DNA from 2 places in the Mesorhizobium sp. M0047 genome. Region 1 is predicted to be linked to the other one. Evidence: predicted binding sites of a transcription regulator. Region 1 holds the regulator's gene; the other holds the start of a gene.
The links. Region 1 encodes HrcA, which represses chaperone genes, less so after heat shock. Its sites were predicted from a motif close to GTTAGCACTCNCNNNNNGNGAGTGCTAAC; they were not measured.

Region 1 (7,151 bases):
CGTGTCGCCGATCGTATCGGTGATGGAATCGTAGACGCGGCCGCGACCGGGTAAACGGGCAGAGGTGACGGGCTTGTTCATTGGTTTCGCTCCCAGAATTTTCAGGCAAGGGGAATTTCAGGCAAGTGGGGAATTTCAGGCAAGTGGAATTCAAGCCGCCAAGATAGGGCCTTTGGCCGTGCAAGATAGACTGTCGGCTGAAAATATCCGAGTGGGACCTGTGTCGAAAACATCGCCCTCTCGGAAAAGCATTTCCCGCAAAGGCCTGTTTGCGAAATGGTTTGGCCGAAAAGCCCTCTATTGCCGGGCGGCAATCGCTGCAGCGGCGCCGACCATGAAGCCGGCGGCGGTGCGGTTCAGCGCCTTGAGCGCGCGCGGCGACTTCAGGAACCAGCGCGCCTTGGCCGCCAGCGCCAGATACGGCACCAGCACCACCAGAAGTACGACGACCGTCAGCGCAACGAGAATGCTGTAATCGGTAAGTGTGATGGTCTTCAGGTCGACGATGGTCGGCGTGATCGCGAGGTAGAAGATCATCGTCTTCGGATTGCCGAGCGTGACGGTCAGGCCGGCGGCAAAGCTCGACAGTAGCCCACCCTTGCCCTTTTTCGCTTCGACTGTCTCGGGCGTGATGCCGCTGTTCCAGAAGCGCCAGCCGAGAAAGGCCAGGTAGGCGACACCGAGCCATTTGATAGCCAGGAAAATACGCCGAAGGTCTGCGCGACGAAGGCGAGACCCAGCACCACGGCGGTCAGGTAGGTGAGATCGCCAGCCATCAGCCCAAAGGACATCGCCAACGACGAGCGGAAGCCGGAGCCGAGCGCACGCGCAACGAGCGCGGTGACGCCGGGACCAGGGATGGCGGCGGCGATGCCGAGCGCCGCACTGTAGGCGAGGAATCCGGTGAGCGTCATGGCTGCGGCCTCAAATCAGAACGCCTTGTCGCATAGAATGGACCAGGATTGAATTCCCTGGGATCGGAATCCATTGCACCAGATGTCGCTGCAACACGCAGAGAAGGCGCCCTCATCCGGCCGCTTCGCGGTCACCGTCTCCGCCGGGGAGAAGAGCCTGGCGCCGCCGTTGGCAATCCGGGTGAGGGGTTTGTGTCAAGATTGCTCAGGAGCGATCGCCGTCATGGGTGACGCGCCAGATGGTGCCGTTGCCGTCCTCGGTCACGATCAGCGCGCCGTCGTTCGCCACCGCCACGCCGACCGGCCGACCCCAGACCTCGCCGTTGGAGACGACGAAGCCGGTGATGAAATCCTCGTATTCGCCGGTCGGCTTGCCGTCCCTGAACAGCAATCTCACCACCTTGTAGCCGGTCCTGTTGCCACGGTTCCATGAACCATGCAGCGCGACGAAGGCGTCGCCCCTGTATTCGGCCGGAAAGGTCTTCCCTTCGTAGAAGGCGATGTTGAGCGGCGCCGAATGCGCCTGCATCAGCACGTCGGGAATATCAGCCTTGCCGGCAAGATCGGGGCGCTCGCCGTTGTGACGCGGATCCTCGTTGTTGCCGATATAGTACCAGGGCCAGCCATAGAAGGCTCCGTCCTTGACCGCGGTCGCATATTCCGGCGGCACATTGTCGCCGAGCCCATCGCTCTCGTTGACGACGCACCACAGCGCGCCGGTCGCCGGCTGCACGGCCATGCCCGAACAGTTGCGCAGACCCGTGGCGACGATGCGTCCGTTCTTGCCGTCGGGATCGAAGGCCAGCACAGCCGCGCGGCCATCCTCGGGACCCCACGCAGCGCCGAGCGGCTGCGACGTCGCCCAGGCGCCGAGGCCGCCCTTCGGTTCTTTGCCCATATGCTGCGCGGCATTCGAACCCGAGCCGACCGATAGATAAAGCGTCTTGCCGTCCGGAGAGAAAGCGATGTCGCGGGTCCAGTGATGACTTGAAGGGATGTTGTCGACGATGGTCTCCGGGTCGCCGGCGGCCTTCAGATCGCCGCTGTGATAAGCAAAGCGCACAATGCCGTCGCTGTTGGCGACATAGACCCATTGCGGGTCGTTGCCCGGTGGATAGAAAGCAATGCCATAGGGCTGGTTGAGATTGCGGGCAAAGATGCCGTGCTGCGCCGGCTTCGCGCTACCGTCGGCCAGGCGGTAGACGCGGATCTGGTTGGCTTCGCTGTCGGCGACGAACAGGTCGCCGTTCGGCGCGACGCGGACGACGCGCGGATTGTCGATGCCCGACGCGATCAGCTCGGCCGAAAAGCCCGGCGGCAGTTTCGGCTTGGCATCTGCCGGCCTTTCGGCAAGGCCGGCGCTGTTGGAGGCGGATTTGGTGACGTCGGGTTTTGGCAGATCGTTCGGCTTGATCAGGCGGCGCACACCGGGCCTGTCGGCACGCCAGTCGCCGAAGGCGGCGGCACCTTTCAATACGGGCTCCGCTTGCTGTGCGAATGCAGCGGCGGCGAGAAACACCGCAGCGGAGAGAGCCAGCCCAGCCAATCGGATCATTCAATCCTCCAAACCTGGTCACATAGTGAACGGCTGCAAAGGGGGCAAACGAGCGGTTTCGTCCGTTGTTCCGCGGCACACGATCAGTTGAAGTGAAAGCGGAGGTTTTTTAGCCTCAGGTCCCAGCGGCGTAGAAATCGTCATCGAGACGCTTTTCCAGCGCGACGAGATCGGCCGGCAGCGGCAGGCCCATGGCGCGCATTTCCCGCAGTTTTTCGCGCAACTGCTCCTGGATCTCGTGCTGGTCTTCCGGCTGGTTGACCATCTCCTCGAGCAGCAGGCTGATCCGGGCCTTGAATTCTTCGAGCGCCATTGTTTTTCTCCTCAGCTGCTTGTTCTTTGTTTTTTGAGTCTAAGGTGTTGAGATTCAGGTCAGGCCGGCATCACCTGAACATCAATACGCTTAGCGCAGCATGCGGGAAATCAGCTGCGCCGTATAGTCGACCATCGGCACGATGCGGGCATAGTTGAGCCGGGTCGGGCCGATGACCCCAAGCGCACCGACGACGCGGGCGTCCTTGTCGCGATAGGGCGCGACCACCAGCGACGAGCCCGACAGCGAGAACAGCTTGTTTTCCGAGCCGATGAAGATGCGCACGCCCGATCCTTCCTCGGCGAGGTCGAGCAGCTGGATCAGTCCGTCCTGCGTCTCCATGTCCTCGAACAGGTGCCGCAACAGTTCGATATCGGCCTGGGCGGTGACGTTCTCGAGCAGATTGGCGCGGCCGCTCACGATGAGCCGTGCCGGCAGGCCGCTGTCCGCGCCGGCCCACACCGCGAGCCCCTTCTCGACGAGGTCCTGCGACAGCGTGTCGAGGGCGGCCCTGGTCTCTTCCTTGATGCGGGCGATCTCGACCCGCGCCTCCGCCAGCGTGCGGCCGCGGATATGAGCGTTGAGGAAGTTCGAGGCCTCGTGCAGTTGCGAGACGGTGATGCCGGCGGGCAGCTCGACGACACGGTTTTCGACGTCGCCATTCTGCGACACCAGCACCGCCAGCGCCTTGGTCGGCTCAAGCTGGATGAATTCGATGTGCTTCAGCGCCACTTCGTTCTTGGCGGCAAGCACCAGGCCGGCACCGCGCGACATGCCCGACAGCATCTGGCTGGCCTCGGTCAGCATGTGTTCCAGCGTCGCGCCCGAGCCGGATGCCCGCACCTGCGCCTCGATGGCGCGGCGCTCCTCGTCGGACAGATCGCCAAGCTCCATGAAGGCGTCGACGAAGAAGCGCAGGCCGGCCTGCGTCGGCAACCGGCCGGCCGAGATGTGCGGCGCGTAGATGAGGCCGAGATGCTCGAGATCGCTCATCACGTTGCGGATGGTGGCCGGCGACAGCGAAGACGGCAGGATGCGCGACAGGCTGCGTGATCCCACGGGTTCGCCGTCCTTGAGGTAGGAATCGACGATGCGCCGGAAGATATCGCGCGAGCGCATGTCCAATGATTGAAGCGCGGGCGCCTGCGAACTTGGATCGACTGCCTTGGTCATTGCGGCCAAAAACCTCCGGCCCAAAGATATAGACTTCGCTACGGCCCGCGCAACCCGGTGTCTGTGTCAGATCGCCCCGGTGTCTGTGTCGGATCGTCAGGCCATTTTCCTTTGCGCCATGCGTCCCATGCGGCTACAAGCCGGCCAAGATTCCCGAAAAATGACAAGAAAGCAGCCTGAATGCGCCCCTCCAAACGCCAATTCGACGAAATGCGCGCCATCTCCTTCGAGCGCGGCGTCTCCAAGCACGCCGAAGGCTCATGCCTGGTGAAGTTCGGCGACACGCATGTCCTGTGCACGGCCAGCCTGGAGGAAAAAGTGCCGGGCTGGATGCGCAATTCCGGCAAGGGCTGGGTGACGGCGGAATACGGCATGCTGCCGCGCTCGACCGGCGAGCGCATGCGCCGCGAGGCTTCCGCCGGCAAGCAGGGCGGCCGCACCCTGGAGATCCAGCGGCTGATCGGCCGTTCCTTGCGCGCCGTGGTCGATTTGCAAGCGCTGGGCGAGCAACAGATCACCGTCGACTGCGACGTCATCCAGGCCGATGGCGGCACCCGCACCGCCTCGATCACCGGCGGTTGGGTGGCGCTCTACGACTGCTTGCGCTGGATGGAAGCCCGCCAGATGGCCAGCGTCGCCAAGGTGCTGAAGGACCACGTCGCCGCGATCTCCTGCGGCATCCATGACGGCCAGCCGGTTATCGACCTCGACTATATCGAGGACTCGGCGGCCGGCACCGATGCCAATTTCGTCATGACCGGCAAGGGCGGCATCGTCGAGATCCAGGGAACCGCCGAAGGCGAGCCTTTTTCGGAAGGGCAGTTCGCGGAATTAATGGGCTTGGCCAAGAAGGGCATTCAGCGCCTGGTCAGTTTGCAGCAGATGGCGGTGGCTTAGTTCTCAAATGCCGAGCTTGAGCGCCCCCCTCTGGCCTGCCGGCCATCTCCCCCTCAAGGGGGGAGATCGGCTATCCCGCTGGTTTGCGCCACCTTCCGGCGGCGTGAGATGTGCGGAGGCGCCAAAGCTGCCAATCTCCCCACTTGAGGGGGAGATGGCCGGCAGGCCAGAGGGGGGCGCCTCGTGACGCCCTCCGCCATCCTGGAATCTGCTCTCTACGTCACCGACCTCGTCGCCGCGGAAACCTTCTACACCGGCGTCCTGGGCCTCACCCTCTTCGGCAAAGTCGATGGCCGCCACCTGTTCTTCCGCTGCGGGCCGGGCGTATTGCTCGTCTTCAATGCCGAGGCAACCAAAATCCCGCCGGCGCCCGACGCCAGGCTGCCGGTGCCGCCACATGGCGCTGTCGGCGAAGGCCATCTCTGCTTTGCGGCGACCGCTGACGAGATCGTGCGCTGGAAAGCGCGTCTCGAGGCGAAAAACATAGCCATCGAAAGCGAATTCGAATGGCCGCAGGGCGGCCGTTCGATCTATATACGCGACCCCTCGGGCAATTCGATCGAATTCGCCGAGCCACGAATCTGGGGCCTTTGATGCATTCTCTCGATGGAAAGAAGATCGTCGTCGCCAGCCACAATGAAGGCAAGCTGCGCGAATTCGCCGATCTGATGGGGCCGTTCGGCTTCGAAGCGAAATCGGCCAAGGACTACGGCCTGCCTGAGCCCGACGAAACCGGCACCACCTTTGAGGAAAACGCCTACATCAAGGCGCTGGCCGCGGCCAAGGCGACCGGCCTGCCGGCGCTGTCGGACGATTCCGGCCTGTGCGTCGACGCGCTCGACGGCGCGCCCGGCGTCTACACCGCCAACTGGGCGGAAACCCCTGACGGCGCGCGCGATTTCGGAATGGCTATGCAACGCACCGAAGTGGCGCTGCAGGAAGTCGGCGCCGCCTCGGCCGAACAACGCAAGGGCCGCTTTGTCGCCGTCATCTGCCTGGCGTTCCCCGACGGAGAAGCCGAATATTATCGCGGCGAGGCCGAAGGCACGCTCGTCTGGCCGCCGCGCGGCGATCTCGGTTTCGGCTACGATCCGGTGTTCCTGCCCGATGGCTTCGAAAAAACCTTCGGCGAGATGAGCGCCGAGGAAAAACATGGCTGGAAGCCCGGCCAGCCGACCGCGCTGTCGCACCGCGCTCGCGCTTTCCAGAAGTTCGCCCAAGCACGATTGGGTTCGTCATGAGCATGCTGCTCGACCGGACGCCGGGCTTCGGCGTCTATATTCATTGGCCGTTCTGCGCGGCCAAGTGCCCCTATTGCGATTTCAACAGCCATGTCCGCCACCAGCCAGTCGATCAGGACCGCTTCGCCAGCGCTTTCGAGGCTGAACTGGCAACGATGCGCGAGCGCACCGGGCCGCGCGAGGTCACCAGCATTTTTCTCGGCGGCGGCACGCCGTCGCTGATGAAGCCGGAAACGGTGGCCAGGGCTCTGGACGCCGTGGCTAGGAACTGGACCGTTCCGGACGGCATCGAGGTGACGCTGGAGGCCAATCCGTCCTCGGTCGAGGCCGAACGCTTTCGCGGCTACCGGGCGGCCGGCGTCAACCGCGTCTCGCTCGGGGTACAGGCGCTGAACGACAAGGATTTGCGCTTCCTCGGCCGGCTTCACAATGTCGAGGAAGCGTTGCACGCGATCGGGCTCGCGCGGGAAATCTTCCCAAGATTGTCCTTTGACCTGATCTATGCCCGACCCGGCCAGACACCGGAAGCGTGGCAGGCCGAACTCGAACAGGCGATCGGCCACGCCGCCGATCATCTGTCGCTGTACCAGCTGACCATCGAGGAGGGCACGCCGTTCCATGCCTTGCATGCCGCGAAGAAATTCGTCATCCCCGACAACGACCACGCCGCTGACCTCTATGCGCTGACGCAGGAGATCACCTCGGCGCATGGCCTGCCAGCCTACGAGATTTCCAACCACGCCAGGCCGGGCGCCGAAAGCCGGCACAATCTGACCTACTGGCGCTACGGCGAATATGTCGGTGTCGGGCCAGGCGCGCATGGCCGCTTCGTCGAGAACGGCCGCCGCACGGTCACGATCGCCGAGCGGATGCCGGAAACTTGGGCCAATCTGGTCGAGGCCAAGGGCCATGGCGTCACCGGTGGCGAGATCCTGACGCGTTCGGAAGAAGCCGACGAGTTCCTGCTGATGGGCCTGCGGCTGGCCGAGGGCATCGACCTCTCCCGCTACGAGGCGTTCTCCGGGCGCGGCCTGTCGAGCGCGCGACTCTCGATGCTG
Region 2 (7,151 bases), on a different contig from region 1:
GCGGGTTTGACCTTGTTGGTCATCGCCGATGCAACGAGAGCGCCAAACTCTTGTTCGCGCGCCTTCGTCACATCGACCTTTACGCCGTGGCAGTCGCTATTCGCTGCGAAAGCGGACGTAAGCGTCATTCCAAGCCCCGCGAGGCCGATCACAACGATCTTGGCACGTCGATAGTTGTCGAATTCGGACATAATCAGCCTCCTTGTTGGCCGCGAGGCCTATCAATTGGAATCGTCATCGTCCGACGGGCTGTCATCGGCTGGCGTGTCGACCTCGCAGCCGATGCCGTGGCATCCCTGGTAATTGCCCTGCGTATCGAAGTTCGGATTGCCTTGCTTATCGTACTGCGGCCTGTCGTCGATGCTTTGATCGCCATCATCAGGGTCGTCGACCTTGCATCCCAGCCCATGGCAGCCGATGTAGCGGCCACGCGTATCGAAGTTCGGATTGCCGTTCCTGTCGTATTGCGGCCGGTCATCGATCTTCCGATTTTTTTGCTGAGGCCGATCGACCAGGCAGCCGTTTCCGCGACAACCATCATAGTCATCGGTGGTGCATCCGGCGACCGCCACCAAGGCAGTGGCGATGATCGCGTAGACTGTGAATTTCATCATTCATTCCTCGACTGGCTGGCGGCTGCGGGTTTCCGTCAAATGTGTGGCTCGACGACCGAGAGCAGCCTGGGATGGAGATGGTCCACAGTCTCAAAAGAAGAGCGGGCAGGATCGAGCTCACGGGAGTCCGCATCAGCGGATGTCGATTTACCTTTCCATGCTTAGCGCCCGTCCGCCCAAGCATGCAGCAATCCGCGGACGCGGATGCTGTTGCCAAAAAAAGCTGCATCCGAAGTCGGCCTGTGGCAAGAAAAAAGCGCCATAGCGCGGGTTGAATTTTGCAAATGCTTAATAATATGGAAAATAGTCTGGAATTCGTGATGATGTCTTAGCAGATACTGAAATGACGTTATCAGAAAATCATGGTAACATATGAATATAACTTATTTCTGTAATCCATATCGCTTCGCAAATATATCGCCTTGTTGTTTCAAATCCATACCAAAATGAAAATGGCGTATCACTGAATGACTTCTTTTTGGATAGGGCATGGCCTGATGTGTTGTAAAGCCTGTTTTCGTTACTGGCCAGGCCGTTGCATGCATCCGAAAGAAAAGCTGCCGGCACGACAGGTTGTTTTCCGAACTGCCGCATGCCGCAAAACAGCCGATCGGACTGTTCTGCACTTGGCCGGCAACAACGCGCGAGGGCCGGTCGCCGCTCTTCCATGGACGCGCCAGGCTTTCCGGTTTCTGGCGAAATTCCCTTGCCTTCCTCGACCGGGTTGAGATGCCAACAAGGAAAGGATTGCCATGCGGACCTGGTGCAGGCTAGCCGGCTCCTTCATTCTGTTCCTGATGTTGTTGTGGCCGCAAGTTGCAGCCGAGGCGCAACAGCCTTCCGAGCCCTTGAACGTCGGCCTCTTTGTCAACCCTCCCTTCGTCATGAAAGATAAGGGGCAGTTCACCGGCATGGCGATCAATCTTTGGGAGGGCCTCGCGGCTAAACTCGGCCGCCAGTATCGCTACGTCCAGTTCGACACCATTCGCGATCTGGTTGTGGCGACCGCTTCCGGCAAAGTCGACGTAGCGGTCACAAATTTGACGATCAATCAATCCCGCGCCGAACTGCTCGACTTCACCCAGCCCTGGTTCGACGGCGGCATGCGGATCATGATCAGCACGGATCAGGGAAAGGGCTTCGGCAACCTGATCGCGGGTCTTAGCGATGCCGGCTTCCTGAAAGCCTATGCCTGGATCGCCTTGATCATCCTGGCTGTCACGGTCCTGCTCACCTTCTTCGATCGCCAGTTCGACGAGGCTTTTCCCAAGCGGTGGCGCGACGGCTTTGCCGAGAGCTTCTATACGGTGATGTCTGTCGCGACATCCGGCAAGTCGCCTTCGCGAAAGAACCTGTTCGGCTGGGTCGGCCGTATCTGGCAGGGGCTATGGCTGGCCTGTGGTATCGCTGTCCTTGCCTATGTCACCTCGTCGGTGACGAGCGTGATGACCACCCTTTCTCTCACAAACAAGATCAATGGCCTCGCCGATCTGACCGACAGGCCGGTCGGTGTGCTGACGGGCACCGTCGAGGAGGATTTTGCTCGGCAACAGGGGCTGCAAACCCTCACCTACGCTGGGCTCGATCGCGCCGTCGAGGGTCTTGTGAATGGCGACGTCGCTGCAATCATCGCCGATGCCCCCGTTCTCGAATACCACGCCTATACCCACCCCGGTCTACCGGTGAAGGTGGTAGGGCCACTGTTCGAACCTGACAAGTACGGCTTCGCGCTTCCGCGACAGAGCCTCCTGACCCGCCCCCTGACGATAGAAGTGCTTGGCGCTCATGATGCGGGCGAGATCGATGATCTGCGGACCAAGTATTTTGGGTCTGCTCAATGATGTTTGGGTGTCAATCGGCGGTGAGATTTGGCTCCCGCCCCATCGCTCAACCGAAACCGACTATTTCGGCTTGCGGCCAAGGCCCATGGAGATTTCACGCCGAGGCGACGGGCGCCGCGACTCAGCCCGTGAACGCTTTGAATGTGTCCTTGGAGGTCAGCATCGTCTCGCCCTTGAACGAGATCGAGAAATCACCAAGATGGTACTGGCCTTGGTCATTCTTCACCAGGATATCGCCATCAATCTTGTTGAAGCCACTCTCGATACCTTTGATGATCCTGTCGACGTAGCGTAGGTCGATCTTGGCGGAGAGAATATCGTTCTTGGCAATCTGTTGTGCGAGACGTTGGCGCTTCGGGTCGTCGCCGATACTTTGCAGACGCGCCTCAACGACCTCGGGACTGATGCGCGCCAACGCCGCGTTCAGAGCCGGCAATGCCTTCTGCAGGCTGAACAATGAATCGGAAGTCATCCTGCTTGCGTCGGCGTAGCTAAGGCTTTGGTTGCTGATCGCCTTGTACGCCTGCGCCTGCGGGCTGCGGTCGGCGGCGGCCCCCATCTCGTCCTCGACAGCCCAAATATAGTCATGCTCGTCCATTGCCATCACCGTTTCCCGCGTCTCGCCGGCAGGGATGAAATAGCGGGCAACGGTGGAGTCTTCGTGCCGGCGGTCCGCCTCGACCATCGAGATAATGAAGCGCGTATACTCGGCATAGAGTTCGCCATAATTGGCCTTGCCGGCCAGCATATAGGGGTCGTCCGCCATAGTCGTAGAAGCCGCTCCGATGGACGAAGTCGCCGGCACATCGGTCTTGGAGGTCTGGCCGAAGCCGCTGAACGGATCGTATTCGATGCCGTCCTCGTTGCCGGTCGCGCCCGGACGAATGACCGGGTCCTCGGTCCGCAGCGCTGTGCCCGCTTTGACCAAGGTCGGCTGGCCGGCGCCGGCAAAACCGCTTCTGGCCGACATCAGCTTCTGTATGGTGAAGGTGAGGTCCGAGGTGATCTGCATCGAGCGATCCTTGAATTTCACATGCCTTGGGTGCAATACACAGAATGAAGCACGGCAGTTAAGCAATGGTTGAAGTGGAGTGCCGGGAAAAAATAGTTATCCCGCCACCAAAATCGCTTGTCCAATATAATTCATCAGTAACTTGTAGTTGCTTAAGTCATGAAGGCGACGAATCTTTGAAGCCGATTCCTTGGCCACGCCATGCTCAGTCATTGGCTGTCGATAATCCAAGTGATCTGAGCATAGAGCGAAGCCTCGGGCCGGGACGCTCGCGCGGCGATGCTGAGGTCGTTTATCGGCTCCCGGTGAGCGCGGCGCTCGAGCCGTGCGAATCGCTTACTGGATGGCGATGATGCCGTCGATGGCTCGCCATTCCGAAGGCCGGATCAGCCGGTGGTGGGCCACCCGAACCGAATGCAGCGGACCCTCGAGTTCGCGCTCCCAGTAGGATAAAAACCCGTGGAGTTCGGGAAAGTCGGGGGCAAGGTCGTAGTCCTGCCAGACATAGAGCTGAAGCAAGCTCGGATGGTCGGGCAGGCGATAGTGAATCTCTGCCGTGGTCAGGCCATAGCCTTCCATCTGGAGGCGGAATTCCTTGCTGACGCTTGCGACCATTCGTTTCTCCTTTCTGTCGGATATCAGGCGCCCAGCCTGTCGAAGAGATGAGGGAACTCGCCGGGCTCATGAGGTGGCGCCGAGGCGTCGCCGTCGAGCTTGAACAGCGCGTCCATGATCTGGTCGAACGACACTGGTTGGCTGGCGCCCGGCGGTTGGCGCAGTGCCGGCATGGAATAGACGGCGCAGGCATCCGACGCCCAGGAAGACAGGATGGCACGCTTTTCCCACAGGTCGAGCGTGTCGTCGCTCAGCACCTCTTCGGGATGGTTGAAGTGGCTGGCCGGCTGGAGCAGGCGGTCAAACGCGTGGTCGGATGTTTCGGCGGCCGGGGTGGAAGTGATCGGTGAATAAGTCTGTCGTTCCATCGATATGCTCCGTCTGCGAACAACTCCTTAGGAGGGTAAGCGGTTCCGGCGCCCGCGATGGCGCCGGCGGGGAGATAATTTGTTGGGTGGTGGCGGAAGATTCAAGCGGCGGCCCGTCCTCGCGGAATAAGGGCGTCCTCGCGGAATAAGCCTGCGTTAACAGGCTTTTGGCACTCGCAGTGCCCGAGTGCCAAATTTTTTTGGCCGGGCTCTTGAAACCGCAAACCGGCAAACTAGCTCGATATGCGCGCGCGATGCTGCAAAGGGTCGCAGCGTCCCCGTGCCGGTCCGATATGGTCGGTCCGGCGCGGAGGAGCCGTAGAAATTTGTTTGTCCAAAAGGAGAACGAAATGGCGTTCCGTCCATTGCATGACCGTATTCTGGTCCGCCGCGTCGAAGCCGAGGAAAAGACGGCGGGCGGCATCATCATTCCTGACACCGCCAAGGAAAAGCCGCAGGAAGGCGAGGTGCTCGCCACGGGTCCCGGCGCGCGCGACGACAGCGGCAAGCTGACCGAACTCGACGTCAAGGTCGGCGACCGCATCCTGTTCGGCAAATGGTCGGGCACCGAGATCCGGCTCGACGGCCAGGATTTGCTCATCATGAAGGAAAGCGACGTGATGGGCGTGATCGAGCAGGCCGAGCAAGTGAAGAAGGCTGCATGACGGCTTCTTCCAGATCCAACCGGTCAACGAATGCTGCCTAGATGAAGGAGTGATCCAATGGCTGCCAAAGAGGTGAAATTCCATACCGAAGCGCGCGAGAAGATGCTGCGCGGCGTCGACATCCTCGCCAACGCGGTGAAGGTGACACTCGGCCCCAAGGGGCGCAACGTCGTCATCGACAAGTCATTCGGCGCGCCGCGCATCACCAAGGACGGCGTCACTGTCGCCAAGGAGATCGAGCTTGAGGACAAGTTCGAGAACATGGGCGCGCAGATGGTGCGTGAGGTGGCCTCCAAGACCAGCGACATTGCCGGCGACGGCACCACGACGGCGACCGTTCTGGCGCAGGCCATCGTCCAGGAAGGCGCGAAGGCCGTTGCCGCCGGCATGAACCCGATGGATTTGAAGCGCGGCATCGACAAGGCGGTCGACGCGATCGTCGCCGAGCTGAAGGCCAATGCCCGCAACGTGACCAGGAACGACGAAATCGCGCAGGTCGGCACCATCTCGGCCAATGGCGATGCCGAGATCGGCCGCTTCCTCGCCCAGGCGATGGAAAAGGTCGGCAATGAAGGGGTGATCACGGTCGAGGAAGCCAAGACCGCCGAGACTGAACTCGAAGTTGTCGAAGGCATGCAGTTCGACCGCGGCTATCTCTCGCCCTATTTCATCACCAACCAGGACAAGATGCGCGTGGAGCTCGAGGAGCCCTATGTGCTGATCCACGAGAAGAAGCTCTCCAACCTGCAGGCGATGCTGCCCGTGCTCGAAGCCGCGGTGCAGTCTTCCAAGCCGCTGCTGATCATCGCCGAGGACGTCGAGGGCGAGGCGCTGGCGACGCTGGTCGTCAACAAGCTGCGCGGCGGCCTGAAGGTCGCGGCCGTCAAGGCGCCAGGCTTCGGCGACCGCCGCAAGGCCATGCTGGAAGACATCGCCATTCTCACCGGCGGCACCGCGATCAGCGAGGATCTCGGCATCAAGCTGGAGAATGTCACGCTGCAGATGCTTGGTCGCGCCAAGAAGGTGGTGATCGAGAAGGAGAACACCACCATTGTCGATGGTGTCGGGCGCAAGGAAGAGATCCAGGGCCGCATTGCCCAGATCAAGGCTCAGATCGAGGAGACCACTTCCGACTACGACCGCGAGAAGCTGCAGGAGCGGCTGGCCAAGCTCGCCGGCGGCGTCGCGGTGATCCGGGTCGGCGGCTCGACCGAGGTCGAGGTCAAGGAGCGCAAGGATCGCGTCGACGACGCACTGCACGCGACCCGCGCTGCGGTGGAGGAGGGCGTGCTGCCCGGCGGCGGCGTCGCGTTGCTGAGGGCCGCCAAGGCGCTAGATGCTGTGCAGACCGACAATGCGGACCAGCGAACCGGGGTCGAGATCGTTCGCCGCGCCATAGAAACGCCGGTCCGCCAGATCGCCGAGAATGCAGGCGCGGAGGGGTCGATCATCGTCGGCAAGCTGCGCGAGAGGAACGAGTTCGGCTGGGGTTGGAACGCCCAGACCAACGAATTCGGCGATCTCTACAGCCAGGGCGTGATCGACCCGGCGAAAGTGGTACGCGCAGCTCTTCAGGACGCGGCATCAGTCGCCGGCCTGCTCGTGACGACCGAAGCGATGGTAGCCGAGAAGCCGAAGAAGGAAGCCGCCACCCCGGCCATGCCGGCCGGCGCCGGTATGGACTTCTGAGGTCGCGGCCAATCCGCCCGCTCCCCACGGGGAGCGGGCATCAGTCGGAAAAAAGTGGAGGTATACATGGATGCAATGGCTGGCCTCGGAGCCGTACCGGCGCCGACGCATCAGGCAAAGGAATTCCTGGCCTACGAGACTGAATGCAGGAGCGCACTGCAGCCGCTGCTGGCGGGGCTGCTCGACATGGCCGAAGCCGCCGGCTGGAACCGGCGTACCGCGGCGTCGACGCTGATGTTCCTTGCCGCGCAGCAGGTGTCGGCCGCTGCCAAGGCGTCCGCCGGCGGCTGAACTGGCGAGCGCTGTTTAGCGATCTTCGTCCTGTTGCATGCGACGGAAAACATTTG

Region 2: NKJ89_RS10240 (co-chaperone GroES) is a predicted target of HrcA. The motif match lies at 4,617-4,645, and genes of this name have one in related genera.

What each region holds. Positions count from the first base shown of each region.
Region 1 covers NZ_JAMYUW010000062.1:5,100-12,250, forward strand. Annotated here, with positions in the region: gene cysK (cysteine synthase A) at 1-81, opposite strand, end outside; partial or broken gene NKJ89_RS33375 (LysE family translocator) at 298-914, opposite strand; gene NKJ89_RS33380 (PQQ-dependent sugar dehydrogenase) at 1,120-2,469, opposite strand; gene NKJ89_RS33385 (hypothetical protein) at 2,585-2,782, opposite strand; gene hrcA (heat-inducible transcriptional repressor HrcA) at 2,873-3,955, opposite strand; gene rph (ribonuclease PH) at 4,136-4,852, shown strand; gene NKJ89_RS33400 (VOC family protein) at 5,036-5,446, shown strand; gene rdgB (RdgB/HAM1 family non-canonical purine NTP pyrophosphatase) at 5,446-6,093, shown strand; gene hemW (radical SAM family heme chaperone HemW) at 6,090-7,151, shown strand, end outside.
Region 2 covers NZ_JAMYUW010000008.1:128,538-135,688, reverse strand. Annotated here, with positions in the region: gene NKJ89_RS10270 (hypothetical protein) at 1-191, opposite strand, end outside; gene NKJ89_RS10265 (hypothetical protein) at 222-614, opposite strand; gene NKJ89_RS10260 (transporter substrate-binding domain-containing protein) at 1,367-2,455, shown strand; gene NKJ89_RS10255 (hypothetical protein) at 2,577-3,467, opposite strand; gene NKJ89_RS10250 (usg protein) at 3,804-4,082, opposite strand; gene NKJ89_RS10245 (hypothetical protein) at 4,106-4,450, opposite strand; gene NKJ89_RS10240 (co-chaperone GroES) at 4,801-5,115, shown strand; gene groL (chaperonin GroEL) at 5,173-6,804, shown strand; gene NKJ89_RS10230 (hypothetical protein) at 6,871-7,095, shown strand.